3 regions of the Shewanella sp. AC91-MNA-CIBAN-0169 genome follow, and region 1 is predicted to be linked to each of the others. Evidence: predicted binding sites of a transcription regulator. Region 1 holds the regulator's gene; each other region holds the start of a gene.
What was found. Region 1 encodes LexA, which represses DNA repair genes until DNA is damaged. Its sites were predicted from a motif close to TACTGTATNNNNATACAGTA; they were not measured.
Positions count from the first base shown of each region.

Region 2: a site for LexA is predicted at 5,461-5,480, ahead of AAEY98_RS17575 (LexA family protein). Genes of this name have one in related genera too.
Region 3: a site for LexA is predicted at 4,384-4,403, ahead of AAEY98_RS13705 (LexA family protein). Genes of this name have one in related genera too.

Region 1 is NZ_JBEOPM010000003.1:92,230-99,467, forward strand. Features, by position in the region: gene coxB (cytochrome c oxidase subunit II) at 1-803, opposite strand, end outside; gene AAEY98_RS04470 (cell division inhibitor SulA) at 1,199-1,705, opposite strand; gene lexA (transcriptional repressor LexA) at 1,702-2,316, opposite strand; gene plsB (glycerol-3-phosphate 1-O-acyltransferase PlsB) at 2,581-5,004, shown strand; gene mtr (tryptophan permease) at 5,004-6,260, shown strand; gene AAEY98_RS04490 (VOC family protein) at 6,404-7,180, shown strand.
Region 2 is NZ_JBEOPM010000024.1:132-7,369, reverse strand. Features, by position in the region: gene AAEY98_RS17595 (TrlF family AAA-like ATPase) at 1-1,468, shown strand, start outside; gene AAEY98_RS17590 (hypothetical protein) at 2,036-3,394, shown strand; gene AAEY98_RS17585 (hypothetical protein) at 4,198-4,449, opposite strand; gene AAEY98_RS17580 (hypothetical protein) at 5,038-5,304, opposite strand; gene AAEY98_RS17575 (LexA family protein) at 5,491-5,898, shown strand; gene AAEY98_RS17570 (Y-family DNA polymerase) at 5,899-7,155, shown strand.
Region 3 is NZ_JBEOPM010000015.1:34,600-41,837, reverse strand. Features, by position in the region: gene AAEY98_RS13730 (M13 family metallopeptidase) at 1-80, opposite strand, end outside; gene AAEY98_RS13725 (PqiC family protein) at 611-1,210, opposite strand; gene AAEY98_RS13720 (MlaD family protein) at 1,215-2,198, opposite strand; gene AAEY98_RS13715 (ABC transporter ATP-binding protein) at 2,195-2,959, opposite strand; gene AAEY98_RS13710 (MlaE family ABC transporter permease) at 2,962-4,074, opposite strand; gene AAEY98_RS13705 (LexA family protein) at 4,486-4,899, shown strand; gene AAEY98_RS13700 (Y-family DNA polymerase) at 4,906-6,162, shown strand; gene AAEY98_RS13695 (hypothetical protein) at 6,341-6,679, shown strand; gene AAEY98_RS13690 (DUF2057 family protein) at 6,784-7,218, shown strand.

The DNA of each region.
Region 1 (7,238 bases):
GACATTGACGCCTCAGCAGCTGCGGCCGCATTGCTTGCTAGTTGTTTTTGTTCCACTAACCAATTATCAAAATCTGCTTCCGATAATGCTTGCACCACAATCGGCATGAAACCATGGTCTTTACCGCATAGCTCGGCACATTGGCCGCGATAAATACCGGGTTTATCTATGCGGGTCCAGGCTTCGTTGATAAAGCCTGGATTGGCATCTTTTTTAACGGCAAACGCGGGCACCCACCATGAATGGATAACATCATCTGATGTCATCAAGAAGCGCACTTTTTGGTTAATAGGCAGTACTAATGGCTTATCGACTTCAAGGAGGTAATGCTCGCCTTTGGCCTCACTGCCATCAATTTGTGCTCTGGGAGTGGATAATGTGCTGTAAAATTCGATGTCTTTATCAAAATAGCTGTAATGCCACTTCCACTGCGACCCGGTAATTTTTATGGTGAGATCAGCATCACTGGGATCTTCCATAGCAATCAAGGTTTTGGTGGCTGGAATAGCCATGCCGATTAAGATGATGAAAGGGATGACGGTCCAAGCAATTTCCACTTTGGTACTTTCGTGAAAATTGGCCGCGACAGCGCCTTTTGATTTGCGGTGATAAATCATTGAGTAAATCATGATCCCAAACACCACTAACCCAATTGCACAACAGATGTAAAGAATCGTCATGTGGAGGTCATAAACCTTGCCACTGATATCTGTCACGCCTTGAGTCATGTTGAGGGGCATTTCTGATGCCCCAAGCGGAAGTGCTACAAACACCACCAGTAAACAATACAACCATTGCTTCACAAGACTACTCCTCTGCTAATTGCAAATAGCAACTACAAAGAAGAGTCACACAGTAATTCTCTGCTCTATGCAAACTCTTCGGTTCCCGAAAAAAGTTTGATGACCTCAAAGTACTTTGGTGGCTGTAAACATACGGTCTACGGTTTTATTGTTAGCTGTGCACCACGCTTGTACCTACTACTGAACTTATCAATTTTGATTTGGCTCATTTGTCTGAAAGTAATCTTGATTACTGCCATTCACGTCCAATTAAAGATAAAAAATGTTTCATCCTTGTTAACCACATTACTTGTAGATTAAACATTGATCAAGATCACTTTGTTGGCTAATAGGCTGAAAAAAGATGAAAAAAAACCCTGAATTCAATACAGGGCTTGGTAATGAAGGGTTCGTGCTTAGTGAAATGAGCAAAAATTACTTGTTCCATTTGTTAAAGTAGGGCTAACAAGTTGATGTTTGTGAGGTAAGTGAGCATTCACATCTTCAATTACCACCCCTAATGCACGTGCACTTTTGGCGACAATTTCTAAACGGCGACTATCGCGAGCATCAAGTGAGCTTGTCCAAGTTACTACTGCGCTCGATGTACCGCTAGTGAGCGCTTTCTCCATGGCCCATAATGTTTCGACTTCATCTTTGGTGTGCACCAGTAAAATGCGATCCATTCTTACACCAGCACTTGCCAGCATATGTTTATAGCCAATATGGGGCGGGCTAATTAATACAATCCATCTGCCTTGCTGGCTCAATATTGCCAACTGGCTGCACAATTGGCTCAGTTCAGCTTCACCTTGGGTGACAGTTTGTAATGTTTGAATGGTTTGGGTGCCATGCAGTTCTGTTTCAGTTAAATCTACCCATAAGCCCGGGTGGCGTGGCGCGATGCCCATTAGTTTGTTCATAACCAATCTCCATTACGGATAACGCCAACGGCAAGCCCTTCGATGGTTAGGCTTTGGCAACTTAAATCTACTTTTATCGGATTGTAATCTTCATTTTCGGCATGCAGATAAATCACATTACCTTTTTGTTCAAATCGTTTTACGGTGACGTCATCATCAACACGTGCCACAACAACCTGGCCATTACGTGCTTGCTGCATTTTATGTACAGCGAGTAAGTCACCTTCTAAAATGCCAATGTTTTTCATGCTGTCACCACGCACTCGCAATAAAAAATCTGCGGCGGGCTTAAACATGTTTGGATCGACTTGATAGTATTGTTCTACATGCTCTTGGGCCAAAATAGGTTCACCAGCAGCAACCTGTCCAATGAGTGGCAGACCGGTTTCAACCTGTTCTTCATGAGGTAAACGAATGCCTCTTGAGGTACCAGGCATGATCTCGATAAAGCCTTTTTTGGCTAATGCTTTTAAATGCTCTTCGGCGGCATTAGCACTTTTAAAGCCAAGACGATTCGCAATTTCAGCACGAGTGGGTGGCATACCTGTTTCGGCGATATTGTTTTTAATTAAGTCTAAAATTTCTGCTTGGCGCGGCGTTAACGGTCTCATGATGATTCCTGTCTTTTTATACAGTGACTGTCATTATATACAGTGTTTGTGTTCGCGCAAGTATTAACCAACTATTTTTTGTATTTTGTTGATTAAGTATCACTCAACAATATGTTTTAATTAACTATTACTAATGTTCTGTCTTATGTTATTTCTGATAGTGAGAGCTTAAACGTAAAGATAGATCGGTCTGATAGTGTAAGCAGGGTGGTTTCTGGTATCCTATACGACAATATTACAGTGGCTTATGTTGCGAAAATAACCATGTCAAAACCAGATTCAATATTTTTACGAGCATTAAGGTGGATTCAAAAGTGGATGGTACAGACCATTGTGGTCCCTCACGATCCTTTTGATGACCTCAATATAGATCCAACTAAACCTTTGGTTTATTTAATGAAAACGGAATCTATTAGCGATATTGCCGCGTTGAGCGAAATCACCGAGGGCTTTGGTCTGCCCAGTCCTTATGAGCCATTACAGCTTGATGGCTTAACCGTGCCTCGTGTGGTCTGTTTAGAGGGCCGCAAACCACTATTTGGTAAACGTGAAAGTGGTGACAAATTCCTTAATTATTTTACCAGTTTATTGTCACTTCATAGCGAGAGCCCTGAATTAGATATACAGTTGGTTCCTGTTTGCCTTTATTGGGGACGTACCCCAGGTAAAGAAGAAGACAGCATGAAAGCTGCTGTATTTGAACGTGAAAACCCTACGTGGTTACGTAAATGGTTAATGATTTTATTTTTAGGACGCCATAATTTCGTCCAGTTTTCTAATGCATTATCGCTTCGTCATATGGCCGATGAACATGGTACTGATAAAAGAATTGCTCACAAATTAACCCGAGTCGCCCGTGTGCATTTCCGCCGTCAACGCAAAGTGATGACGGGGCCACAATTACCGAATCGACAAGCGTTGTTTGCCTCTTTATTAAAATCAGAATCTATCAAAAAAGCCATTGAAGAAGAGTCTGCAAATAAGAAAGTAACAGTCGAGAAAGCGCGTGAAACCGCCATTGAATACCTTGATGAAATTGCCGCCGACTATTCTGATAGTTTGGTGCGTATTGCCGAACGTTTCCTGACTTGGTTATGGAACAAATTATACAGTGGCATCAATATCAAAGGTGCCGAGCAAGTAAGACAGTTACATCATGATGGTCATGAAATTGTTTACGTTCCTTGCCATCGTAGCCATATGGATTACTTGCTACTGTCGTATATTTTGTATTATCAGGGCATGGTTCCGCCGCACATTGCTGCCGGTATTAACCTTAATTTTTGGCCAGCAGGGCCGATGTTCCGCCGTGGTGGGGCATTCTTTATCCGTCGTAGTTTTAATGGTAATAAACTTTATACCGCAGTATTTCGTGAATATTTAGATCAGTTATTTGCTAAGGGTTATGCGGTCGAGTATTTCACTGAAGGAGGTCGTTCGCGTACAGGACGTTTGCTAGCGCCTAAAACCGGTATGTTGGCTATGACAATTAACAGTGTGCTACGTGGGATAGAGCGCCCAGTAACCTTAGTACCCGTGTATTTAGGTTATGACCATGTGATGGAAGTGGCGACGTACCACAAAGAATTAAGCGGTAAGAAAAAGAAAAAAGAATCTGTATGGCAGGTATTTGGTGCTATTCGTAAGTTAGGCAATTTTGGCCAAGGTTATGTGAATTTTGGTGAGCCGATTAATTTACAACAGTTCTTAAATCAGCAGGCGCCAGAGTGGCGTGATGAGCTAGCTAAAGATCCTGACCAGAAACCATCTTGGTTTACGCCCTCAGTTAATTTGTTAGCTAACCGCGTAATGACTAATATCAATGGAGCGGCCGCAGCCAGTTCAGTAACATTGACTAGTTTAGTGTTATTAGCGTCAGAGCAAAATGCGTTAGAAAGAAGCCAGTTAGAACGTCAGCTTGATTTGTATTTAGCCTTACTTAAAACAGTGCCTTATACCGATTACACCTCTGTGGCCGAAGGTAATGGCAAGTCAATTATTGATCACTGTCTGTCGTTAAATAAGTTTGTTAGTACCAAAGACCTTATTGGTGAAATTATTTCAGTTGATGAAAAAATTGCCATCACCATGAGTTATTACCGTAATAATATTATTCATTTGATGGCGTTGCCGTCATTAATTGCCAGTTGTTTAGTGCATTATGACGTGTGCGATCGCCAGCGAATTCATGGCATTGTAATGGACTTTTATCCATTACTTAAAGCTGAGCTATTTATGAGCATTGATGATGTGCCTCAACATGTGGATAGCATTTTAGATTTCATGGTTGAACAAGGTTTACTGACCGGTAGCGATCAGTTTGAGATAACGCCTCGTCATATTACCCAAGTGTTACTGCTTGCTGAAACTATCAGTGAAACGTTGCAACGTTATGCGATTATCTTCAATTTACTCGCAATAAAACCTGATCTTGAGCGCTCAGAACTGGAACGCGATAGCCATTTGTTAGCCCAACGATTAGGCGCGCTGCATGGCATTACCGCACCAGAATTTTATGACAAAAAATTATATAATACCCTGAGTGTGAAACTGAAAGAATTGGGTTATTTATGCAGCGACGAACATCGTGCTGAAGTGATCAGAATTCGTGATAACGCTAATAAATTACTCAGCTCTTTAGTAAGACAAACCATTGTTGATAGTGTGGAAGCGGAGCACGGACAATAATGGCTAATCATATGAATGCTGCCAAGCATCGTACCAGCGGTAAATCTGTATTGGGTGGGGCGATGATTATTGCCGGAACCACTGTGGGTGCGGGCATGTTTTCGTTACCCGTTGTTGGTGCTGGAATGTGGTTTGGCTATTCTATCGCGATGTTGCTCGGCGTTTGGTTTTGCATGCTAATGTCGGGTTTATTGTTATTAGAAGCCAATTTGCATTTTGAACCAGGCGACAGTTTTGACACCTTAACTCGGGTGACTCTTGGGCAGTTCTGGCGGGTGATTAACGGCGTTTCGATTGCGTTTGTGTTATATATTTTAACCTATGCTTATATCAGTGGTGGTGGTTCGATTGTGAATCACAGTCTGTCTGCATTGGGCGTGAGCCTACCCCAGAGTGTGGCCGGATTGGTGTTTGCGGTAGTCTTGGCTTTGGTGGTATTTATTAGTACTAAAGCGGTCGACCGTATCACCACAATCATGCTTGGTGGCATGGTGATTACTTTCTTTTTGGCTATCGGTAACTTACTAATCGACATTGATACCATAAAGCTAGTATCGCCTGATGGTGAATCGCGTTACCTGCCTTATTTACTTGCCGCTATCCCTTTTGGATTGGCCAGTTTTGGTTATCACGGTAATGTGCCAAGTTTAGTCAAATATTATGGTAAAGATGCCAAAACCATCGTTAAGGCGATTATTACCGGAACCACTATCGCATTGGTGATTTATATATGTTGGTTAGTGGCAACGATGGGTAATATTCAACGAAGCCAGTTTGCCGATATTATTGCTCAAGGTGGCAATATAGGTGTGTTAGTGGGTGCGTTGTCTGGGGTTATTGCCAGCCAATGGCTGGATAACATGTTAACCCTATTTGCTAATCTTGCCGTCGCCTCATCATTTTTAGGTGTGACACTAGGCTTGTTCGATTACCTTGCTGATTTATTTGGGTTTGACGACTCGCGATCAGGACGAATTAAAACGGCAACGGTCACGTTTGTGCCACCAACAATCCTTGGTTTGTTATTTCCGAATGGATTTATTTTAGCGATTGGTTTTGCTGCGCTAGCTGCCACTATTTGGGCTGTTATTGTACCAGCGTTATTAGCCTATAAAGTAAGACAACAATATCCTGACTCAAAGGGATTTAAAGTCCCTGGTGGAACCCCGTTAATTGCTATTGTGGTGTTGTTTGGAGTTATCACTGCCACATGTCATTTGCTGGCCATGGCCGATATATTGCCGGTGTTTAAATAGACGCACAAATTCCGGTGAAACAACTTTTAGCCAAAAAGCCTTCGTTTGAAGGCTTTTTGCTTTTCTGCTGATATCGACTTAACTTATGAGACAAGTTTCATGTTGGCTATATCAAGGCAACTATTTTATAAAGGATTAGGATAATGAAGGTACAACAGTATCAACAAGGACAGCCTTGCTGGATTGAATTAGCAACTCATGATTGGGCGGCAGGTAAAGCATTTTATCAGGCGCTATTTGGCTGGGGAGCAGATGATATGCCTATGCCAGAAGGGCATTATACTATGCTGCAAATCGATGGTGATGACATTGCGGCAATGTACCCAATGCCAGCAGAAATGGAAGCCTTACCGACTCATTGGACAATTTATTTTGCGGTCGATGATGTTGATGCTACCTCTAAGGCTGTGACTCAAGCTGGAGGTGAGATTATTGCAGGGCCTCATTCTGTCGGAGATGCTGGCCGAATGGCGCTATGCACAGATCCAGAAGGCTGTCGTTTTGCATTGTGGCAAGGTCAAGACCATATTGGCATTAAGCGATCACAAGAATCAAATACCCTGTGTTGGGTTGAGCTTGCTTGTCGTGATACCGCTGCGGCGAAACAGTTTTATAGCCGAGTATTAGGTTATCAAACTCAGCTTAATGATGTAGCTGATTTTGAATACACCGAATGGTATGTGGGGGAACAAGCCATTGGTGGATTGATGGCAATGACTGCAGAATGGGGCGATACTCCTGCTCATTGGATGAGCTATTTTGCCGTTGATGACTGTGATTTATCAGTGACTAAAGCACAAACCTTGGGGGCTTCAGTTTGTGTGCCTGCAACTGATATTCCTAACGTAGGTCGTTTTTCTGTACTCAATGATCCACAAGGTGGGGTTTTTTCCATTATTGCGTTATTTACTGCAGAATAAATAGATTTGAAAATTATGTTTTTACATAATGAATGTTGATTATTTCTATTCGCAGTGT
Region 2 (7,238 bases), on a different contig from region 1:
AGTCAACTCATCCATTAATGACAAGATTAATACTCGATTCCTACTGATTAGTGAATACCAAAAGCTGATAAACGAGCTTAACGAAATTGGTAACGACAAGTCTGTTAAGAATGAGATTGTAGCACTTGAAGGTAGAGCAAAAGAAATTCGAGAAAAGTCTAAATGGACAGAAGATCAAGAAAAGCATTATGCCTACCTAGTTCATAGAAGACAGTGCGTTATCAGGGCAAAAGATAGGCTCACATATATTCAGTTGGGCTTACAAAGATTCACTGAGAATATTGATAACCGACAAGACCAATGGATTGATACGATTAGAGGTCAACTACATCAAGACTCAGGGCTAATTGCACAATCAACTGTCCTCAAGGGACTGCTAGATTCAATGCAACAAGACTTGGTAGCTAGCTTTACTTCAACCAAGGGTAAAGCGAATCAAAAGCTAGAGTCGATCCCTGATAGATTGACTGCATTAAACGATAAACTAGAGGGAATAGAGCGTGAGCTTAAACCTCTTGAAGAAGATGTGAAAGACAAAGCTGCCCTTGAACAACTGAATAAGCAACTCAAGGTTGAGCGAGAGAAGCTTGCAAGAATCAATGTCAAACTAAAAGAGCTTGTGGCAATCACCAAGAAAGGTGAAGAGTGTATCAAGAAACTAAATGAGCAGTTCAGTTCGTTGATAAATCTATACAAATCTCACTGTACCAAAGTCAGTGAGCACCAAATGGATGACGACATAAAAATTGAGGCAAAGGTTGTTGTCGATGCTAGCAAGTTTGACTCGTTCGTTAGTTGCTACCACAAGGCAGGGCCAATTCGCGCGGTCGTTAATGATGTTCAGGATGAAAACGGTGACTACCATTTTGACATTGATACTCACGCAGCCTTTGTAGAGAAGACCGCCAATACAATTAAGAGCAGTCAATCACCTACCTTGCGCAAGAACCAAAGCCTTAAAGATGCTTATAAGTTCCTTTACGCTGACTACCTCGGGATCGACTTCCTTGTTACCTATAAGAACGACAGCATTGTGCATATGTCGCCGGGCAAACGTGGTTTGGTCTTACTTAGTTTGATGCTTGAACTAAGTAACTCAACGCACCCAATATTGATTGACCAACCAGAAGATAACTTGGATAACAGAACGATTTACTCAGAGCTTAAAGACTTCGTTCGTAAGTGTAAAAGTAAGCGACAAATTATTATGGTGACACACAACGCAAACCTAGTGGTTGCAGCAGATGCAGAGTGTGTTGTAGTAGCTGATCAGCGAGGGCAGTCAGGTACAGCTGGGACGTATCAGTTTGAATATCTTGGAGGTAGCCTAGAGCACAGTTTGAAGTCTGATGACAACTACGACTACCAATCACTTGATGAGCTAGGCATTCGACAGCATGTTTGTCATATCCTTGAAGGTGGCATCAGTGCCTTCAAAGAGCGGGAGAAGAAATATAACTTTCTTTGATTCTAGTCTTTAACTTGGCTAGAACATGTTAGAAGTGAAAAGTCACTGCTTGGGCAGAGTCTTCTATGGTCAGGTTTTGCCCAAATTCAACTTATCCGAAGTTAATGGTTTAGAGTTTCAATTCTAAGTCGTTACCGTCCAGAAATATACCTAGGACGTAAACTATTTATGCCCCCTTTCCTTGCCAGTAACGCTCAACGTCACAAATCACAGTGAGCTGGTTTGACCTACTTTTTCTTATCTGTGAAATGTCTTTGGGGACTTAGCAATAGGATAGCTATAGCCAATGAAAGAACGCAATATATTTAAGAGCGTTAATGAGCGTGATATTGATCTGTTAGTGCTAGAGGAGCCTAATGTTTCTGACTCATTTGCACTGTGGTTTGTTTGTCGTGTTCGGGAAGAATTGATCCTAGTTAAACCCTCATTGCTTGGCACTCTGTCGTAGACACTAACCTCGCAGAGTCAGATCATAGACTTCTATCTCTAGGGTGGGCTTAAACTCAGTTACTTAGCTCTCGAAACTAGTTAGAATACTAATACCTTATCAATACGGATTCAAAAGTCATGGGAAGCTACGCATACGACTACTTAAATGATTCATTGCTACTTGACAGTACACTCGTTGCTAGACTTTACAGTGGCCTGTCAGATGCAGTACTCGAACAGGAACTTATTAAGTACCGTGAATACTGCTTAAAGGTACTGCCTGAAATACGTGATGTGGTCAAATCGCAGGGCGTAGTTAGTTGCTTAGCAACTGATACCCTGTCTCATACTTCTCATCTAAAACAGGCTGCACTATATCTAGAAGAAGTTGTAGTTGCAGATCCAGTCTTTGAACTAACTGACTTTAGAACCCAAGCTACAGAAGCCCTGACGTCATTTATCGGCATGGCATCAACCCCAAAGGTAGACCGCCAGAAACTAACCAAAGCAGCGGTTCGACTGATTGAATTACGTCCGTTAGTAGCAGGTGGTTACGTTAAGCTGTACCCCGTTACTTTTGAACTTGAAAAGGGTACTGAAGTACCATTACTCTTCTCAGATGTTGGATTTGAAGATTGCTTACCTCCAAACATCTTAGAACAGTACAAAGCTAGTGCTGATGTGCGAAGTGTTCAGAACGATAATGGACGAATGCTCGTAATGCGTGATCTATATCCATGTAGAAACATTAGCATTCATTTCCAAGGCATGGAAAGCGGCTTCGTTATGGGTTATCTATTAACCCCAACAGAATTTGAACCGACTGATAAAGAAAACGTATTCACCTTCATTCAAAAGAAGTCTTCTGTGCCACCCAGTAAAGCTGATTTTGATGCTTGGGTATATCAATCTGTAAATCAAACTGCACGAAATCACTACATTGACCTCAGTAAGCGTATAGCGTTATCAGAATACCTCGACTGCATGTTTGGTACGGAACACCCGTTTGAAAGCAATCTACTTAACATGAATGTCGGTAGTACTGATATTCAAGCCAATACATTAAATTGTGCGCTACAGATGGACGTGCCATTTATGGAACAAGTATCCTCTGCTGATTTGATGTCTATTCGAAACAACGACGGTGAAGCATTCCAGTCGTTCCGTGCTGAATTAGAAAAAGGGCTACGTGAAGCAAGGTATGAAACTGACCCTAGTCGTGTGAAAGCAATTATCGAAGATACTCAGCATGAACTATTCGAAGTACAGATGAGCCAGATAGCCCCACAAGTGAAGCATTTAAAACGAACACATTTTGCTGAAGCTAGTATTGCCGTTGCAGGCTTAGGGCTTAGTATTGTGACTGGCGGGACTAGTTTGCTTGCTACTGGCATTGCGGGGTTGAATGCGCTGAAGTCACACCACGACTACAAATCAAAAGTCACTGCTAATCCAAGTCATTTCTTGTGGAATGTAAAACAGAAAGCAAAGAAGTAGTTCTATTAGTTCGTAATTAAACAGAAAGCCCGCTGTCTGCGGGTTATTTGTTGTGAGATTGTTTTCTGGTACTTGTAGGATCGGCTTCGTTCTCTCTATTGCTATCGAACCTGACAGTGGCTTTTTTCCCTTTTCCATACCTGTTGTAATTCATTATTTACTAATTTAGCAAAGGCGCTGACGCACTTTTGTCCAATAATGAGATTGAAGAATACTCATATCGGGACGATTACTTGTTAGCGTAATAAAAGTGCAATTCTCATCAAAAGATTACAGCCATGCATAAATATTTGCCTAAATCTTCCTAATTTAACAGCATGTTGTAGATGTAAGGCTATCCATCATCATTAAAATTATCGAGAAACTTGATTTTGTAACATATTCAAGGTGGGCTTGATACTGTAACAAAATCAAACTTGGAGTTTACGTGTATGAAGAAAAAGTTGAATACAAGGTAACGCATGGCGGATTTAGAACCGGGGTAGGTAGGAAAACTAAATACGAAACAACTGTCGTGATGAGAGTTCCTAAAAAAATACAACGTCGCAATAAAAATGTTAATTTAGCATTTAGATGATTGCGAAATGATAGATAAAAGCTGCTCCATATATCGTCAATTGTCTGTTAATGATTTTATATTATCAATTATTAGATCCATGACAAAACTGAAAACATACATTCAAAAACCATAAATCAATAACTTACAACATGTTTTCAGTTTTACATGGATCTAATATCGAGTGTTTCTAAAATTCATCAAACTTTGTAGCCATTTAAAGAATAGTATTTACAGGCTCAAGTCTTCAAGTATATCCACCCAATTCAGCAGAATGAATGTACTCGATGAATAGTTTTTGATTACCATTCTCACATATAAACTTTGCTGTTTGACCGCCAAATGCAGGTATCCTTTGATGGTTAAACCAAAACATAGCTTTATCTGCATTTCCCGACCAGCTCAGTAAAAGAGGGATTAGATACATTTGTTCTTCAACCGTAAAAAAATACTTGAGGTCATTTTTTAACTCTTGATAGTCGGTATGAGCTGTATTCATCGATCCACCTTTAAAGGTTATATAGTTTTAAATAAGCTCTATTCTAATTAAAAACACACCTGTATTTGTTACAAATTTAATTGAGTTTCACAGAAGTTTTTTGGCGTAAACAATCATGCTAAGTGCATACTGCAAACGTAACCCATGTTGTGACTGAATCTGTACTGGTTTATTGATGTAGTATGCTCGATGGTTTTTGGTTTTTATTGATCATTTTTTCTTCTATGGTACTCGAAATAGTCATTTTTATACGAATGGCAGCGATATTATTAATCGCTGAAAGGGACACTTTATTGGTACATTTTTAACTGGCGGCGTTGGGGGGTATAACCCTTTTTTGTTTGTTTTAGGGATACTTTGGTTCATATTGCCTTTTGCGATCTTTGGAACAAAAAATAAACTTGAAAAGCTGATCGGACAAACTAGATAAACTAACACTTTACTCACGTCACTCAGTGGCGAGCAATCTCTATTACGGATGATTATGGGGTCTTTAAAGCATCCAAAAACAAATAAATTAGTCATCGAGTATTGGGACTTCGGTCCGATACATAGACTGTTCTGAATATTTTTGATTTTGTAACGATATCAAGTTGATTTTACTGAACTCACCGTAAAAGTAACTTGTTGAGGCTTGCCCTGCAACGACCGTGTAAAGATTGGTTTAGAAACGACAGGAGAGTAATGATGGTCAACTTTTTCGCATTCATCTATGTGCTGGATTAATGCTTTGATCGCATTTTTATATTGTTCAGGTACTCTCATCACTATTGTTTTTTCATATCTAGTCTTACGGCCAGCACCTTTACGTACACCACCATGCGCCCCTTTATGCTCTTCACTTTTATCTGACATACTTAGAACCTCTTGATTGCGTAACAATATCAAGATAGCTTGATTTAGTTACATAATCAAATAAAGCTTTATAAGTTTGTTGCTCCACAAGTCAAACAGCAATGCATTATTCGATTGTAAAAATAGACTTGCACCTTGATGGTTTACTGTTAATATAACTGTAATTATATACAGTGGTTTTATGTTATGCGCGTTATACCTATACCTGCCCATGCGGGCATTACTGGCTTTGAAAGCCCTGCTGCTGAATACTCCCAGTTAGGTATTAGTCTGGATGATTTGTTAGTAGAGCATCCAAGCTCGACATTTATTGGCATTGCTCAGGGGGAGTCGATGCAAGATGTTGGCATCTTTGATAGAGATATGATCATTGTTGATCGTCATGAAACTGCACGAAACGGTGATGTGATCGTAGCGAACTTTAATGGTGAGTTTGTGTGTAAAATCTTGGATGCCAAGCGTCGTATTCTTCTCTCATCCAATCAGCAATATCAGCCAGTCATTATTCATGAATATGATGATTTTAGTATTGAAGGCGTGGTTACTCGCTCTATTCGTTGCCATCGTCAAAGTCCGCTATTGTGTGCAAAGTAAATGTTTGCCCTTGTTGATGCTAATAGCTTCTATTGCAGTGCCGAACAAGTTTTTCGTCCAGATTGGCGCGGTAAGCCAGTTATTGTTCTGAGTAATAATGACGGTTGTATTGTTGCCGCTAATAGGCAAGCTAAAGAAGCCGGTATTCAGAAGTTTTTACCTTATTTTCAAGTCAAAGAGTTATGCACTAGGCGCGGTGTTATTGTTTGTTCTTCTAACTATGAACTCTATGCTGACCTTTCTAGTAAAATGATGAATATCATTGGCCGTTTTGCTCCAGAACAACATATTTATTCTATTGATGAAAGTTTCCTTTCTTTTAAGAACACTTACCCCGCTATTAAGTGTTTACAGACCCAAGGTCAGTTAATCCGTCGTGCAGTATGGAAAGAAGCGAGATTAGCGGTTTGTGTGGGGATAGCAGAAACTCTCACGTTGGCTAAAATTGCTAATCACGCTGCGAAGAAAATTAGGGATTACCAAGGCGTCTGCTTCATGAGTAATGAACAAGAACGTATTTCAATCTTAAAGCAGCTAAGTGCAGGTGATGTTTGGGGAATTGGACGTCGAATAAGTAAAAAACTTGAGTTAATGAATATCCACACAGCTTATCACTTGGCTTGTATGCCACCTATGTTGGCGAGAAAGTTGTTTAGTATTGAAATCGAGCGTACGGTTCGTGAGCTCAACGGACAAGCGTGTAAAGCGTGGGATGAAGCAAGAGCGGATAAAAAACAGATTTTCTCTACCAGGAGCGTTGGAGAGCGTATAACAGACTATGAATCGCTATTGCAGGCATTAAGCAAACATGTCGGCATTGCAGCCGCTAAAGCCCGCAAACAAGGCTCAACCTGTAAAACCATGATGATTTTTGCTAGTAGCTCACCACATGATGAACATCCAGTCAGCTACAAAGCGATAGTCCATTTTCCTTGCTCAACTAATTGTAGTGTAGAGCTAACTCAGGGGATGAGTGGTGCCGCTTCCCAGCTTTTTCGTGAAGGAACACGATATTATAAGATTGGTATCGGGCTCATCGAGCTCGTTAGTGAAACCTATAATCAGCTCGACTTATTTAATCCTCAAAGAGCGAATCCAGCGTTAATGAACACACTTGATAGTATCAACCATCGCTATGGCAGTGATACTGTCTTTTTAGCTGCACAAGGTATAGAACATAAATGGGCTATGCGACGTGACTTACTAACACCTCAATACACCACTAATTGGGCTTGTGTACCTCATATAAAGTGCTGAAAATGATATTTCGGAACACTGAATATAATTATTGATACCAGGCCCACTCAAATGGATAACAACTAAAAGCGTTATATGTAACA
Region 3 (7,238 bases), on a different contig from region 1:
TTAGTGTTATTTGTATCAGATACGCCGCAACCACTTAATAGTGCTGTGGTTAATCCAATCGCAATTAAGGATTTATTCATTGTTATCGTGTTCCTTGGTCTATTTTTACAGAATTATTTGCCTAGCCATATTGAAAGACTGACAAAAAATGTCAATGTTCGAATTGTTAGCAAATTTAACTAACGCTGAGTTAAGCAATGAAATGCGTGGCTGAATATGTGTTGGTTTGATGTTTATTGGCTGTGTTGTTTATTTGAGAGGCACAGATAAGAGCAGTTGATTATCATCAGCATAATTAACCTAAACTTGGGATAAAGGTGAGTTAGGCTTTGTAATATGAACGCTGCCAGTGTTAAGCCACCTAACTGTGTTGGGTTGCTATTTTTCTTGGGATTGGCATCAGTATTGATAGTGCTACAAGTAGTGCTACAAGTAGTGCTATAGATAGCGTTATTGTTTGAGCTTGTTTGCTCAATACGCTGTAAAACAGCTTAATAGTTAGGTTTATGATTTACTCCACCGCTCACACCATCGCTCATACAACAAAGCTTACACAACATTGCTTACACAACAACTCTGACGCGAGAATGCTGACAGTAGGCTGGAGTGTTTAATCTGAATGTTGTGGTAATGATTTATCAATTTCCTTTGCCAACTGAGCCAATAAGTTGCTGTACGCGCTGACCAACTCCGCTGCCGTCGAACCTGCATTAGTGACCGCGATAAAATTTTGTTTTGCCAATGTTTGGTTTAATGGATTGTTTGTTAGCTCCCAGTTGGCATTGAGCCTGGCATTATTGCCATCTCGGTTGAGGGAAATAACCTTGATTCTAATGCTGTACTGGGGGCTGTTGTCTGCTTGCCAAGGAAATAACACTAGGTTACGACGGTTATCGCTTTGGCTGAGATTGATACTCATGACCCGGCTGATTCCTTGTTCAAGCGGTTCAGCCCAATAACTATTGGCAAATCGTTGCAGGTTACCATCGTCAAGTTGATACATCAGCTGTGTAAAATGTAAGTATTCGGCGACGTCAATTGGCCCTATACCAATGTCATACTCTAACGCAGTACTGCCCGACACTATTTGGTTGGGTATTGCAGTTAACACAAAGTACTGTTTTTCGGGAGAGCTTTGGCAGCCACTCACTAAACTCAATAGCAGTAAACCGATCCCCCAGTTAATGGTCCAAACTCCATATTTCCCCATGACATTATTCTCCTAAAGGTAGGGCTTTTTTACCGCGTATGATGGCCTCAGGTTGTTCATCTAAGGTTTCACTCAAGCTACGTAATGATCGAGCTGTGCGGCGGATTTCTTCCAAGGTATTGGTGAGTTCTATCAACAAGGGCGAGTTTTGGTCGAGTGTGTTACCTGCTTGGTTTGCAAGCTGATTCATGCTTAATAGTGTATTGCGTAATTCAGTTAAACTATGGTTCAGCGACTCAACGAGCTTGGGTTCATCATTATTTAATTGCACCAGTAAATTATCGAGTTTTAACAGTACTTCAAGCCCATTTTTACCTAACGCTGCTTGAGTGTTGTCCAAGTTAATCGCGGTGTTGTTAACGGCTTTGGCTGCATTATCAAAATTATCCAATGCTTGCTGTATTTTTCCGCTGGCAGCAATGTCACTGAGCTGCTGGGCTAAATTGTCGACATTGTTGACTAAACTTTTTAAGTTTAACGATTGCAGATCTTTGGACAACGATTCGAAATCAGTCGCGATGGTCGGCAATTCTAATAATTGGTCTTTTTCGCCATGGAATAACGGCGAGGTGTTGGGAAAGAAATCCAGTTCAACATATAGCAGTCCGGTGAGTAAACTCAGATAATTCAGCTGGGCGCGTAAGCCGTTATCGATGGCGTGTGAAAAAAACTCTTCACCTACTTGGATCCCCTTAATATTGATACGTTTCAACAATAAGTCGGCATGAACTGCAGCCGTGACACCCTGGCTACTGTCGTTAGGGAAATCGATACTGATATCGCTTATTTCACCTATTATGACCCCTTTTAATTTTACCGGTGCGCCTACCTGTAACCCTTGCACTGAACTGTTGAAAAACATCACTACCGGGGCTTTCTCTGCAAATATACGCCCCCCAGAAAAGAACAGTAATGCAATAAACACTAAGATAATAGCGCCAAAAATAAAGGCACCAATCGCGAGCGGAAGTCGTTGGCTTTTACTCATGATATCTCCGATTTTTCGGTACGATTGAGAAATTGACGAACCCTTGGCTGGCTACTGTGTATTTTTAATTCTCGTGGGTCACCACAATCGAGCATAGTATTGGTTTCATTATCCAAAAACACACAGCGAGTGCCGATTGACAATATGCTGGGCAGCTCGTGGGACACGATGATCACGGTAGAGTCTAGCGCCTGGCATATTTGCACGATTAATTGATCTAATCGCATCGAGCTAATAGGGTCTAAACCCGCAGAGGGTTCATCAAAAAATAACAATTGAGGGTCTAATGCCAGCGCCCGCGCTAATCCTGCGCGTTTGTGCATACCGCCACTTAACTCGGCAGGGTAAAACTTCTCGAAGCCCGCTAAGCCAACTAATGCTAGCTTATAGGCAACGGCTTCTGCAATTTGTCGCTCCGAAAGGTCGGTATAGAGCTGCAGGGGTAAAGCCACATTTTCGCCAAGTGACATGCTCGAAAACAATGCGCCTGTTTGGAAGGTAATCCCCCAATTTTTGAGCATTGCTAACTGCTCGGGTTCATCTGCTTCATAAAAGTTTTTGCCTTGATAGAGTACTTCACCCTTTAGTGGCGTGAGTAATCCCACCATCGATTTGAGCAAGGTTGTTTTGCCACAACCACTGCCGCCAATGACAAAAAAGATATCATTCTTGTTAATATCGAAGTTGAGTTTTTTTTGCACCTCGGTACTGCCGTAGCCGACTGATAGATTACGTACACTGATAAAGGCATCATCAACCATGGTTAGATCCCTAATTTATCGTATAAGATATTAAGCGCTGCATCGGAGACAACCAAAAAAACAATGGCCTTAACCACTGCGTGGGTCGTCGCTAAACCAACGGCATTCGAGTCACGTCCGCAAAGCAGTCCTGCCTGACAACCCGCAATCGCAATTAAAAATCCAAAAATTAAACTCTTTATTAAACCAGTGGAAATATCTACCCAATCAATCGCAACCTGGGTTTGCAAAATATATTGGGTATAACTCACGCCCATCCCGTTAGCAACTAACGCACCGCCAATCATGCCTATTACATCCGAATAAATACACATTAGTGGCATAATAAAAATTAATGCTAATAATCGCGGTAAAACCAGAAACTCCATGGTAGGAATACCCATTACTCGCAGCGCATCAATTTCTTCATTAACTTGCATGGTGCCTAACTGCGCCGCATAAGCAGCTCCGGTTCGGCCGGCCATAATAACGCCTGTCATTAAGGCGCCCATTTCACGCACCATTCCGATAGCCACTAAATTAGCCACATATACCTGGGCGCCTAATTGACGCAGCTGTACCGAGCCTAAATAAGCCAAAATCATTCCCACTAGCAGACTAATTAAGGTCACAATCGCAAGCCCTTTAGGCCCAGCTTGTTCGATAAAAAAAACGATATCACTCCGGCGAGTTCTTGCTCTGCCAACCAACCAACGCCCGAGTGCCAAAGTGCAGTTACCGACAAATACTAATCCATCGTGTACTTGTAAGCCTTGATTAATCAATCCTCGACGTAAGGTCGGCCATAGCCCGCCTAGGGCACCCTCATTAGTTGGTTGATAAACCGCAACATCGGTAGCGAGCAGCAGTAGTTGCTGCAACCCTTGAGGTGTTTGTTGAGTGTCTAGTGATAGTTTATGTTGCTCACACCAGCGAGATAATTGTAATAAGGCAATGGCGAGGCTTGAATCCCAATGAGACAACTCTGTGGTGATTAAAGTGACAGATTGGCAATTAGATGGCAGCTCAGCACAAATATCTGCGCCTAGCGGTGCTTGGCCTAATTGCCAATCACCAGCAAGGTTCAGTAAGCAGTTATCATCGTGCATGTCGATATGGAATGTTGCGAGTGTCATGCTAGACCCCCGAGCCAATATGAAATAAGTCTATTCGTTTGTTTAATAAATAGGTTAGCTTGATTTTTGATCCTGTTATCAGTGTAGACCAAGCTCGTTGATTATATTTTGACCTTGGACATATTATTTCATCAATAATGAAGCTATCACTTTGATGTATTGACGCTTTGCTACATTGAAGAAGCATTAGTTATGGACCGATGTTGTTGTGCAGAGGCAATAAAAACGGCGTTAACGATTGAACATAACCGCCGCTTGTCGTGATTTAAAGCAAATAAACTTGCGCTGACAAAATTTAACGCTAATATATACTGTTTATTTATACAGTGTGTTTTTATACAGCGTTTATTGTGTGCTGTTTATTTATACGGTTTGTATTTATACCGTACGTCTCATATTAGAGGTTGTCATATGCGCGTTATTCCCATTGCAGCCAGCGCCGGCATTACCGGTTTTGAATCTCCTGCAGCTGAGTACCTTCAGTTAGGCCTCAGCCTTGATGAGATATTAATCCAGCATCCAAGTTCCACTTTTATCGGCTTAGCCCAAGGTGAGTCGATGCAAGGTGTGGGAATATATGATGGTGACTTATTGATTGTCGATCGTCATGAAACGGCTAGAAATGGCGACGTGATAGTGGCTAATTTTAATGGTGAGTTTGTGTGTAAAATTCTCGACATGCATCGGCGAATGCTGATGTCGTCTAATGAGCAACATTTACCTGTGACCATCTGCGACTATGATGACTTTAGTATTGAAGGCGTGGTTATTCGCTCAATTCGTTGTCATCGTCAAAGCCCACTGCTTATCAGCAAAAAAGGTTAGGTAACAATGTTTGCCTTAGTCGATGCCAATGCTTTTTATTGTAGTGCAGAACAGGTTTTTCGCCCTGACTGGCGCGGCAGACCGATTATTGTACTGAGCAATAACGATGGCTGTATTGTCGCGGCTAATCGGCAAGCAAAAGAGGCGGGTATTGAGAAGTTTTTGCCTTACTTTCAAGCTAAAGCATTATGTGCCCAGCGCAATGTCATTGTGTGTTCATCTAATTATGAATTGTATGCCGATTTATCGGCAAAGATGATGGCAATAATTGGTCGTTTTGCACCAGAGCAACATGTGTACTCCATCGATGAAAGCTTCCTGTCTTTTAAACATTGTTATCCCGCAATCAAATGCCTGCATAGCCAAGGTCAGTTAATTCGCCGTGCCGTTTGGAAAGAAGCCCGCTTGGCTGTTTGTGTGGGCATGGGCCAAACGTTAACCTTAGCTAAAATAGCCAATCACGCCGCTAAAAAAATACCGGGATACCAAGGTGTGTGCGTTATCGACACTGCGCAGCAACGTAATGACATTTTACGCCAGCTTGCCGTTAAAGAGGTGTGGGGGATTGGCAGGCGCATCAGTAAAAAGCTTGAATTGATGAATATTCGCAGCGCATACGATCTCGCCTCTATGCCACCGAGTCTAGCCAGAAAACAATTTAGCATTGAAATTGAACGCACCGTACGAGAACTTAACGGCGAAGTGTGTAAACAATGGGATGAGGCTAGGGCAGATAAAAAACAAATTTTCTCCACTCGTAGTGTGGGTGAACGTATTTGCGATTTTGAATCGCTATTACAGGCATTGAGTAAACATGTTGGCATCGCAGCAAGTAAAGCTCGTCAACAAGGCTCACATTGCAAAACCATGTTGTTATTTGCCAGTAATTCGCCCCACGACGAGCGGCCTGTGAGTTATAAAGTTATTGTCCATTTTCCGTGTCCAACCAATTGCACCATTGAACTCACTAAAGCCATGACAGACGCCGCCCCGAGATTATTTAGCAATGGTGTTCGTTATTACAAAATTGGTGTAGGCCTGGTTGATTTAGCCAGCGAGAAACATTTTCAATTTGATTTATTTAATACCGCGAAGGTCAATTATGCCTTGATGGATACGCTTGACGGCATCAACCAACGATATGGCCGCGATACAGTGTTTCTGGCAGCACAAGGAATAGAACAAAAATGGGCCATGCGCCGTGATTTACTCACACCTCAATATTCAACCCAATGGAAATGCTTACCCAGCATTAAATGCTAAGGTTTTATATTACTAAGGTTTATGACTAAGGTTTATTATAACAGTGGTATTGCTCTGCCATAACACATGCAAGGTTGGGGCATTCAACTATGGCTAAACCTTAAAATGTGATTCAGCTCTGATTATCACTCTAATTAAATTGTTAATGTTGAATCGTACTCATCATATGGCCTACATAATGCGAAATACGCTGTTAAACATAGCAATGATAATTTCACTACTTGGACAATTACTTGTTCCAAGTTTTGCTATGTCTAATGAAATGGCCATGTCGGACATGCAGTCGAGTAGTATGCATCAATCAACGATGATGCAAAGTGACTGTGATACTAACGATGACTGTTGCTTAAACGATATGAGTCAATGCATTAGCCATTGTCATGCGGTCGCGAATGCATTTTTGTTATCAGCAACAAACCTCACCGGTGCTCTACTAACGAGTGCCAAAGTGAGTTCGCCTTTATGGACATCAACGCCCACCATTCTAGTGAGCCAAAATCCGCCTCCGATAGCTTAATTCTTTATGTTTATTAGTTACCCACATTAATTTATAAAGATTTTTGTTGCTTCAACTATAAGCCTCAAAAAACTATAAGCATCAAAAAGTTAACGGAGTTTATTATGAAAAAATTCATTGCGATCACACTATTATCTTTAGCCAGCTCAGCAGCAATGGCTGCCACTATCTCATTACCTGACTATTTAATCTTTACTGCGGTCGATGGCAAATCGGCATCAAATAAAAGTGAAATGGAGGTGTCTCCTGGTCAACATTTAATAGAATTACAGTTTTATGATGTGTTTTCATCAGGAGCAGATGATACGAATTTTATTAAGTCCGATGCGTTATATTGGAGTCTACATCTAACCAAAGATGAAGATATTAAAGTGCGTAGCAAAGAGATTTTCTCTTCAACCAATGCAAAGAAATTTATTGCATCACCGGTGATAACCTTAGACCGCGCCAGCGTAAAAGGTGAAAACGTCAAATTAGTTAATCACGAAGAGTTAATGGCTATTATCATGAAACAACACAGTCAAATGATGCAACAATAGTAAAATTGATAGGGCGCTTA